DNA from 3 places in the Geobacillus sp. CCR genome. Region 1 is predicted to be linked to each of the others. Evidence: riboswitches for the same ligand, from Rfam matches in the RefSeq annotation. Region 1 holds a riboswitch; each other region holds the start of a gene.

What was found. A riboswitch is a leader RNA that binds a small molecule or an ion and turns the genes downstream of it on or off. The one in region 1 is predicted to bind S-adenosylmethionine.
Positions count from the first base shown of each region.
Region 2: another riboswitch for S-adenosylmethionine. It lies ahead of ACVBDQ_RS04205 (methionine biosynthesis PLP-dependent protein); the one in region 1 lies ahead of mtnW (2,3-diketo-5-methylthiopentyl-1-phosphate enolase).
Region 3: another riboswitch for S-adenosylmethionine. It lies ahead of ACVBDQ_RS09955 (bifunctional homocysteine S-methyltransferase/methylenetetrahydrofolate reductase); the one in region 1 lies ahead of mtnW (2,3-diketo-5-methylthiopentyl-1-phosphate enolase).

Region 1 covers NZ_JBREBQ010000052.1:4,814-8,072, reverse strand. The annotation lists gene ACVBDQ_RS16580 (carbon-nitrogen family hydrolase) at 1-184, opposite strand, end outside; gene ACVBDQ_RS16575 (pyridoxal phosphate-dependent aminotransferase) at 283-1,470, shown strand; SAM riboswitch class I at 1,555-1,663, shown strand; gene mtnW (2,3-diketo-5-methylthiopentyl-1-phosphate enolase) at 1,735-2,976, shown strand; gene mtnX (2-hydroxy-3-keto-5-methylthiopentenyl-1-phosphate phosphatase) at 2,973-3,259, shown strand, end outside.
Region 2 covers NZ_JBREBQ010000005.1:77,943-81,201, forward strand. The annotation lists gene metC (cystathionine beta-lyase) at 1-868, opposite strand, end outside; gene ACVBDQ_RS04205 (methionine biosynthesis PLP-dependent protein) at 872-1,975, opposite strand; SAM riboswitch class I at 2,177-2,287, opposite strand; gene ACVBDQ_RS04210 (alpha/beta hydrolase) at 2,474-3,202, shown strand.
Region 3 covers NZ_JBREBQ010000016.1:34,457-37,715, forward strand. The annotation lists gene metH (methionine synthase) at 1-57, opposite strand, end outside; gene ACVBDQ_RS09955 (bifunctional homocysteine S-methyltransferase/methylenetetrahydrofolate reductase) at 50-1,897, opposite strand; SAM riboswitch class I at 1,969-2,071, opposite strand; gene ACVBDQ_RS09960 (hypothetical protein) at 2,384-2,554, shown strand; gene ACVBDQ_RS09965 (uberolysin/carnocyclin family circular bacteriocin) at 2,618-2,848, shown strand; gene ACVBDQ_RS09970 (hypothetical protein) at 3,147-3,259, shown strand, end outside.

The sequences.
Region 1 (3,259 bases):
CGCCTTCGTCGGCAATTTCATCCAGGCGCGTCAAATCGTAGCCGGTCGTCCATAACTCTGGCAGCACGATGATGTCAGCGCCGTCTTTGGCAGCGGATTCCACGGCCTGTTCGGCTTGCTGTTCGTTTTTTGCTGGATCGCCAAATGCAATGTCAAGCTGCAGGCAGGCGATGCGGATCGTCATGAGCGTTCACCTCGGAAAAAAATTTTTCTTTACATTTTGCTTTTAACGATATATGATGTTGCACTAGAATTTCAAGAATTTTTGAGAAGGTGTGGACGATGACGATCGAATTTCCCTTTTCCGAACTGCTTGAACAGCTGCCGAAGCAGTTTTTCGCCTCGCTCGTGGCGAAAGTCGGTGCGAAGATCAAGGCGGGTTATGATGTGATCAACTTAGGGCAGGGCAATCCGGATCAGCCGACGCCGGCGCACATTGTCGAAGCGATGCAGAAGGCAGCCGCGAACCCAAAATACCATAAATATTCGCCGTTTCAAGGCTACTCGTTTTTGAAAGAAGCCGTAGCGGCGTTTTACGCGCGCGAGTACGGGGTGACGATCGACCCGGCCCGCGAGGTCGCCATCTTGTTCGGCGGCAAAGCCGGGCTTGTCGAGCTGCCGCTTTGCCTCGTCAACCCGGGCGATGTGGTGCTTGTCCCGGACCCGGGCTATCCGGACTATTGGTCGGGGATCGCGCTTGCCCGCGCGCGGATGGAGATGATGCCGCTTTCTTCGGAAAACGGATTCTTACCGGATTACGAAGCCATTCCGGAGTCGGTCGCCGACCGAGCGAAGCTCATGTTTTTAAACTATCCGAACAATCCGACCGGTGCGACGGCGACAAAGGAATTTTTCGCGGAGACGGTGGCGTTTGCCGCCAAGCACGGCATTGCCGTCGTGCACGATTTCGCTTATGGGGCGATCGGCTTTGACGGCCGGAAACCGGTCAGCTTCCTGGAAGCCGATGGGGCGAAAGACGTCGGCGTCGAAATTTATACGTTTTCGAAAACATACAATATGGCCGGCTGGCGTGTGGCGTTTGCCGTCGGCAACGAGCGGATCATTCGGGCGCTTGAGCTTTTGCAGGATCATTTGTATGTCAGCTTGTTCGGCGCCATCCAAGAAGCGGCCGCCGCGGCGCTCCTTGGTCCGCAAGATTGTGTCACGGAGTTGGTCGCATTGTATGAGGCGCGCCGCAATGCGTTCATCGCTGCGCTCTGCGAGATCGGTTGGGAAGCGCCGGCGCCATATGGGTCGTTTTTCGCCTGGCTTCCGCTGCCAAAAGGCATATCATCCGCTGAGTTTGCCGACATGCTGCTTGAGCGGGCGCATGTCGCCGTCGCCCCAGGCATCGGGTTCGGCGAGCACGGCGAAGGGTATGTGCGCGTCGGCCTCTTGACCGATGAAGCGCGGCTTCGCGAAGCAGCGGAGCGGATCGGCCGCCTTGGATTGTTCGAAAAAAATTTTTGAAAAATGATTGACAACGCCAATCGGCGATGTCATAATTCAAAGTAAATTTGCCAATTGTTTGACAAGTGCATAAACGAGCAGGCTTTCTTATCAAGAGCAGGCGGAGGGACGAGCCCAATGAAGCCCGGCAACCGGCTTGGCGCGCGCCAAGCACGGTGCTAATTCTTGCAGCGGAAACGCTGAGAGATAAGAAGAGCGCCATGGATGAGTGACGCCTCTTCTTATGAAGAGGCGTTTTTATTTCGAGATTGAGAGGGATGAACGATGAGTGCAGTGATGGCAACGTATTTGCTTCATGATGAAACAGACATTCGGAAAAAGGCGGAAGGGATCGCGCTCGGCTTGACAGTCGGCACATGGACCGACTTGCCGGCGTTGGAGCAGGAGCAGCTTCGCAAACATAAAGGGGAAGTCGTCGCTATTGAAGAGCTTGGCGAAAGCGAGCGGGTAAACGCCTATTTCGGCAAGCGGCTGAAGCGGGCGATCGTCAAAATCGCCTACCCGACAGTCAACTTCAGCGCCGATTTGCCGGCATTGTTGGTCACGACGTTCGGCAAGCTGTCGCTCGACGGTGAAGTGCGGCTGCTTGATTTAGAGTTTCCGGATGAATGGAAGCGACAGTTTCCTGGGCCGCGCTTTGGCATCGACGGCATTCGCGACCGAGTCGGGGTGCATAACCGCCCACTGTTGATGAGCATTTTTAAAGGCATGATCGGCCGCGATTTGGCGTACTTGACGTCGGAATTGAAAAAACAGGCGCTCGGCGGCGTTGACCTGGTCAAAGACGATGAAATTTTGTTTGACAGCGAACTTCTTCCGTTTGAAAAGCGGATCACCGAGGGCAAGGCGGCGCTTCAGGAAGTGTACGAACAAACAGGCAAGCGGACGTTGTATGCCGTCAACTTGACCGGCAAAACGTTTGCGTTAAAGGACAAAGCGAAACGAGCCGCCGAGCTTGGCGCTGATGTGCTGTTGTTTAACGTCTTCGCTTATGGGCTTGACGTGTTGCAGGCGTTGCGCGAGGATGAGGAGATTGCGGTGCCGATTATGGCTCACCCGGCGTTCAGCGGCGCTGTTACGCCGTCTGAATTTTATGGGGTGGCTCCTTCGCTTTGGCTTGGAAAGCTTTTGCGGCTCGCCGGCGCCGACTTTGTCCTGTTCCCGTCGCCGTACGGCAGCGTCGCCTTGGAGCGCGAGCAGGCGCTTGGCATCGCCCGGGCGCTGACCGATGAACAAGAGCCGTTTGCCCGGGCGTTTCCAGTGCCATCGGCCGGCATCCATCCGGGCTTGGTGCCGCTCCTTGTCCGCGATTTTGGCCTTGACAGCGTCGTCAACGCCGGCGGCGGCATCCACGGCCACCCGGACGGGGCGATCGGCGGCGGAAAGGCGTTTCGCGCCGCCATCGACGCAGCGCTGGTCGGCCGTCCGCTTCGTGAAGCGGCGAAAGACAACGAGGCGCTGCAAAAGGCGATCGACCGCTGGGGCGCTATTGAGGTGGAAGCATGACGAAACAACTCGTTCTTTTTTGCGATTTTGACGGCACGATCACGGAAAACGACAACATCATCGCGATTATGAAACAGTTCGCCCCGCCGGAGTGGGAGACGCTAAAGGACGACATTCTCGCCCAGCGCATCTCCGTTCAGGAAGGCGTCGGAAAAATGTTTTCGCTTCTTCCGTCAGCGCTGAAAGGGGAGATTGTTGACTTTTTGCTTAGCACCGCCCGCTTGCGCGAAGGGTTCCGCGAGTTTGTCGCATGGACAAAAGAGCAAAGCATCCCGCTCTATAT
Region 2 (3,259 bases), on a different contig from region 1:
GGATGTCATGGCCTGGGTGGTGCGAAAGCCCCGGATAATACACATCTTCCACTTTCGGATGGCGCGCCAAATACTCAGCGATGACCAGGGCGGATTCGGACGACTGCTTCAGCCGAACGTGGAGCGTTTTTAATCCCCGCAGCACAAGCCACGCATCTTGGACGCCAAGGACAGCGCCAAATGCGTTTTGCAGTTTGTACAGCTCTTTTCCCAACTCTTCATCTTTCACCACGGCCAATCCGGCGACGACGTCGCTATGGCCGGCTAAAAATTTCGTGGCGCTGTGAAGGACGACATCGACGCCAAGGTCAAGTGGCCGCTGCAACGCCGGCGTCATGAACGTATTATCCAAGAATGTCAAACAGCCATGCGCCTTCGCCAGCTTGACGACGCCTTGAATGTCGGTCACTTTTAACAGCGGATTGGACGGCGTTTCCATATAAATGACTTTCGTGTTCGGCCGGATGTTTTCCGCCACTGCGTTTAAATCGGTCATATCGACAAACGTATATTCAATGCCAAAGCGGCCGAGCACCTCCGTAATCATCCGGTACGTGCCGCCGTAGACGTCTTCGGTCACGAGGACGTGGTCGCCTCGGGACAAGAGCAAAAACGCCGTCGAAATGGCCGCCATGCCAGAAGCGAAGGCAAACCCGCGCGTTCCGCCTTCTAACGCCGCAATCGTTTCCTCAAGCGCCTCGCGCGTCGGGTTGCCGGAGCGGCTGTAGTCGTATTTGCCGAACGTGTCGAAATCGAACTGATGGAACGTGGAGGCGTGCTGGATCGGCACGCTCACCGCTCCCGTGTGGCGATCGACTTTCCATTCATTATGGAGCAGTTTCGTTGAAAACGACCATTCCCGTTCCATCGCTTACACCTCTTTCATGTTTTTCAATGCCTGCGCCAAGTCGGCGATCAAATCGTCAACGTGCTCAATGCCGACCGAGAAACGGAGCAGTCGGTTGCAGACGCCGTTTTGGATGCGGATTTCTTCCGGAATGTCGGCGTGCGTCTGCGTCGCCGGGTACGTGATGAAGCTTTCGACTCCGCCTAAGCTTTCCGCGAATGTAATGAGGCGCAAGCTTTTTAAAAACCCGTTCACCCACTTTTCATCGGCAATCCGGAACGACAGCATCCCGCCTCTCCCTGGATACAGCACATCAGTGACATCTTCATGTTCGCGCAAAAAGGCGCTCACTCGCTTCGCATTTTCTTCATGCTGGCGCATCCTTAACGCCAACGTTTTCATCCCGCGAATCAACAGCCATGAATCAAACGGCGACAACACCGCGCCGATGGCGTTCTGGTACTCGGCCAGGCGTTGACAGAGCTCCTCGCCCTTGGCGACGACAAGGCCAGCCAACACGTCGTTATGGCCGCCTAAATATTTCGTCGCGCTGTGGATGACAATATCGGCGCCTTGTTCGATCGGGCGTTGAAGCACCGGTGTATAAAACGTGTTGTCAACAATCAACAAAAGCCCATGCCGTTTGGCGAGCTTGGCGACCGCCGAAATATCCGCCTCCTGCATCAATGGGTTCGTCGGCGTTTCCAAAAAGATGGCTTTCGTTTTTTCCGTGATTTTTTCTTCCACAGCATCAAGATCGGCAAAATCGACGTAATGAAAGCCGAGACCGTACTTGCGCCAGCCGCGCTCAAACAGGCGGTACGTCCCGCCGTAAAGGTCGGCCGATACGAGAAACTCGTCTCCGCTCTCAAACAAGGCGAGCACTGTCTGAATGGCGGCCATGCCGGAGCTGAACGCATAGCCTTGGTCGCCGCCTTCCAGTCTCGCGATCGCTTCTTCGACGATTTTGCGCGTGGGGTTGCCGGTGCGGATGTAGTCAAACCCAGTCGACTCTCCGATGCCGGCATGGCGGTAGGCGGTGGAAAAATAAACCGGCGGGTTGACCGTCCCCGTCACCGTTTCGCTCCGGTTGCCAATTTGCGCTAACAACGTCTCCAGTTTCTCCATCTCATCTCTCTCCTTCTGCTGAAAATTCCATCATGGATCAACGGCCGACCACTTAATGCCCAACGAAGCACCACTGTCCGTTGGGCAGCGGCCAAGCGCCTTCGTCCGAAACCGCCTCGCGGTTGATGGAAGCGGCCGCTTGAGTAAATAAAAAAAGTCTTCTAAGAAGAAGACTTTTCCATACGCACATGGTCATGCTTCTTCTTATCTGCCGAATTGAATGCTCAATTCGCTGGATTTAGCACCTGGCCGCCGGGCGGCTGGTTGCTGAAGCTTCATTGGGCCAGTTCCCTCCGCTTCTCTTGATAAGAATGGGACGCGTATTCAATTTTTTTAAATTTAATAAAAATGTAACGCATTCCCCACGTTTTTGCAAGCCATTTTTTTGTCAGCGGTGCGATTCGGCAAATTCGCGAAAAATTCGAGCCCTTCATTAACATCTTTGGGCGCAAATATGTTACAATAACAGATGAACTTACGCTTTCATGGAGGATGGTCATGGCGACAGCAACAGGAACGATGCGCGACTGCAAGTTGTACAGCGGAGAGCTGCAAGAAGAAATCGAACTGCTCATCTACTTGCCAAGCAATTTTTCGCCGCTTTACAAATATTCTTTATTAATCGCGCAAGACGGCAAAGATTATTTTATGTATGGAAAAATGAAAACCGTCATCGAAACGCTGATGGCAGAAGGAACAATCGACCGGACGATCGTCGTCGGCATCCCGTATCGGAACGTCAACGACCGCTACGAGAAATACCACCCGGAAGGACGAAAGCACGAAGCATACCTTCGTTTTTTAGCCCATGAGCTCGTCCCGTTTTTGGACCGCGAACTGCCGACATACCAAATGGGCAAAGGCCGGGCGCTGATCGGCGATTCGCTCGGCGGAACGGTGTCGCTTCTAGCCGGGTTGTTGTATCCGCATACATTTGGGAAAATCGCCATGCAGTCCCCCTATATCGATGACTCGGTATTGGCGCGCATCCGCTCATTCCGCGATCCATCGCTCCTTTCGCTTTACCATTCTGTTGGCACAGAGGAAACAGCGGTGAAAACGACGGATGGCCATGTGCGCGATTTTATCACCCCGAATCGAATGGCGCGGGACTTGTTTATGGAAAAACGGTTTGCTTATACGTACCATGAGTTCGAAGGCGGCCATGCGTGGACGTATTGGCAGCCGGATGTACCCCGGGCCGTAGCCGCTGTTTTATCATTATAGGACAAAACGGAGCAACTTCAAAGATGTCGAAGCCGCCGCATCCATTCCGTGCGTTTC
Region 3 (3,259 bases), on a different contig from region 1:
GCCGTCAATGACGAGAATTTTTCGCTGCAGCTGCTGTTCTAAGGTGATGTTAGCCATGAACAACCTTCCTTTCTTTGGCGGCCGCTTCTTTTTCATGGATGTAGCGGACGAGCTCGACCGTCATGTCATAGCGCAAAAACGGCGTGATCAAATAAATGCCGTTAAACAAATCAAACGCCGCGTCAATGAGCGATTTGGCGATGGCAATTCCTTCGCGCGCCGCTTCTACTGGGTCGCTGCCGCAGGCGGCCATGCGGGCGCGAATCTCGTCCGACAGGGTGATCCCCGGCACTTCATGGTGCAAAAACTCGGCGTTGCGCACGCTTACCAGCGGCATAATGCCGATGTAGATCGGCGTGGCGAGATGTTTCGTTGTTTCGTATATTTGCACGATTTTTTCTTCCGAGTAAACCGGCTGGGTCAAGAAATAGTGGGCGCCGCATTGAATTTTTTTCTCCATTCGCTCGACCGCTTTATCCAAATGGCGGACGTTCGGATTGAAGGCCGCACCGATCGAGAAGTTCGTTTTTTGCCCGAGCGGTTTGCCCGAGTACGATAATCCCTCGTTGAATTGGCTGATTAGGCGGATGAGATCGAATGACGACACATCATACACGGACGTCGCTCCCGGGAAATCGCCGATTTTCGACGGGTCGCCGGTAATAGCGAGCACGTCGGTGATGCCGAGCGTATGCAACCCCATCAAATGCGACTGCAGGCCGATCAAGTTGCGGTCGCGGCACGTAATATGCACGAGCGGGCGGACGCCGAGCCGCTCTTTCACGATCGTGGCGACGGCGGCGTTGCTGATGCGCGGCGTAGCAAGCGAGTTGTCGGCCAACGTCAGCGCGTCGATGCCAGCGTCATGGAGCGCTTTCGCCCCAGCAAGAAACTTGTCAATCCCCAATTTTTTCGGCGGATCCAGCTCCACAATGACCGAGCGGCGCGTGCGGGCGAGCTCGGGAAGGGGAGATGGGGCGGGCCGATCCGCTTGCACTGATACAGATGCCGCGCGCCGTTTCACCGTTTTTTCCGTCACCGGCGTCCGGTCGGCGAGCGCCTTTGCCATTGCCTCAATATGTTTCGGCGTCGTGCCGCAGCACCCGCCGATCAAGCGCACCCCTTGATCGCGGAACGCTTTGGCTGTTTCCTCGAAATATTCAGCGTTCGTCTCATAGACAAGCCGGCCATCGCGGTAATCCGGGAGGCTGGCGTTCGGATACGCCGACAAAAACGCCTGCTTCGGCAGCGGCACTTCCTCGAGCGACCGAAGCATATGATATGGACCGAGACGACAGTTCAGTCCGACGACATCGGCCCCGAGCGCCTCTAGGCGAGCAAGGGCGTCCGCGAGCGGCGTGCCATCTTGCAAGACGCCGACTTCATGGAGCGACACATGGGCGATGATCGGCAAATCCGTTTCTTTGCGGGCGATGGCAAGCACCGTCTCCAACTCTTCCAAATCGTAATACGTCTCGAGCAGCACGCCATCAACCCCTTCAGCCAGCAGGACAAACAGCTGCTCGCGAAACGTCCGTTTCACTTCTTCGAGCGTGACGACGCTTTTGTTTAACGTGCGCAGCCCCCCGATCGTCCCGAGCACGTACGCCCGCCCGTTCGCCGCTTGCCTGGCGAGCCGCACCGCCGCGCGGTTGATGGCCGGCACCTCATCTTCAAGGCCGTAGCGGGCGAGTTTCACATAGTTGGCGCCGTATGTATTCGTCTGAATGACGTCGGCGCCCGCGGCGATATACGCTTCATGAATATGGACGATTTCATCTGGATTGGATAGATTCAATTCTTCAAAACAACGGTCAATGCCGTGCGAATATAAAAGCGTTCCCATCGCCCCGTCGGCGATGAGAATGCGCTCTTTCAACTCATCCAGCAATCCCACGTTCGATTCCCCCGTTTCTCCGTAGTAAAAGAAAAAAGCCTTCTATAAGAAGAAGACTTTTCATTCGCTTCTTCTTATCTTCCAGGCTTCCGCCTGTCTGGATTTAGCACCTTGGCCGCGGGCCAGGTTGCTGAGGGTTCACCGGGCCAGTCCCTCCCCCTCTCTTGATAAGAATGCCGGTATGCAATTGTGCGGTGACGTTTTGATGATTACTATATAATTTAATGTATTTTTCGAAATTATTCAATACGGTGAAGCGAGGAAATTTCAAAAAGAATTTCTTGGATCAACGCTTACCTTGTACCAAGCTCTTAAAAGCATCTCTGTTTCATTTCAATAGCATGAAATATGTCGAAATATGTAAAAAAAAGACAAAATTGTCGAACGATTTCTCTTTTTTTTTTTTAGAGTCAAGGTGTATGATTAAAATGGATGATATTAACAAGGAATTTACTAGAAACCGCATCGCAGACAGGAGTGAAGTGGGTGAAACAATGGTCGTGGCCGTATTTTATTCTGATTAGCCTGCCGCTTGTTGTGTTGATTGGAGTTGCTTTTCGCCTAAAAGCGGCCAGCATGCCCATCAAAATAGGATTTATTGTATTGGTGCTGCTTTACGGCGGGGTTTATTCTCGTTTAGTGCGAAGGATGAGATAGACACAGAATGTTTTTGAAAAAAGTTTTGATCGATTATCATTTACTGGAAGGAGGTGATAGGTTATGAGTTTGCTGGCGCTTGTTGCCGGGACGCTCGGCGTGTCACAGTCAATCGCGACGACGGTTGTTTCGATTGTGTTGACCGGCTCCACTCTCATTTCTATTATTCTTGGGATCACCGCTATTTTGTCAGGTGGAGTCGACGCCATTTTGGAAATTGGGTGGTCAGCTTTTGTCGCGACGGTGAAAAAAATAGTGGCGGAACGAGGAAAAGCGGCAGCGATTGCATGGTAAAAGGCAAAACGGCAGGGGAAAAACTCCCTGCCGTTCCTAATGAGTAAATCAATGTGGGGGAAGAGAAGTGAAACTCGTATGGCTGTTATATCAACAACGACAACGAAGTAGTTTGGCCCCATTGCAGAAAAAATCGCCTTTTTCTCCGAAGATGACCATGTTCTTGGTGGAAGCGGCGAAATGGCTTGTTTCGGGGATATTGGTTGTGATCATTTGCACTCGATCATTTATCATGTTTCGTCCTTCTGCGATTATGGCGTTTCTCTTTTTTATGTCTGTCAGTCCTTTAATAGGAGTTTTGCTTGAGTCCAAAGAGGCATTGCAACGTCAATACCATTATCATTATGTGCGTCTGTCTGGGGTGCGGGATGACGAGGTATGGCGGCGATTGCTCAAAATCCACTATGCTGT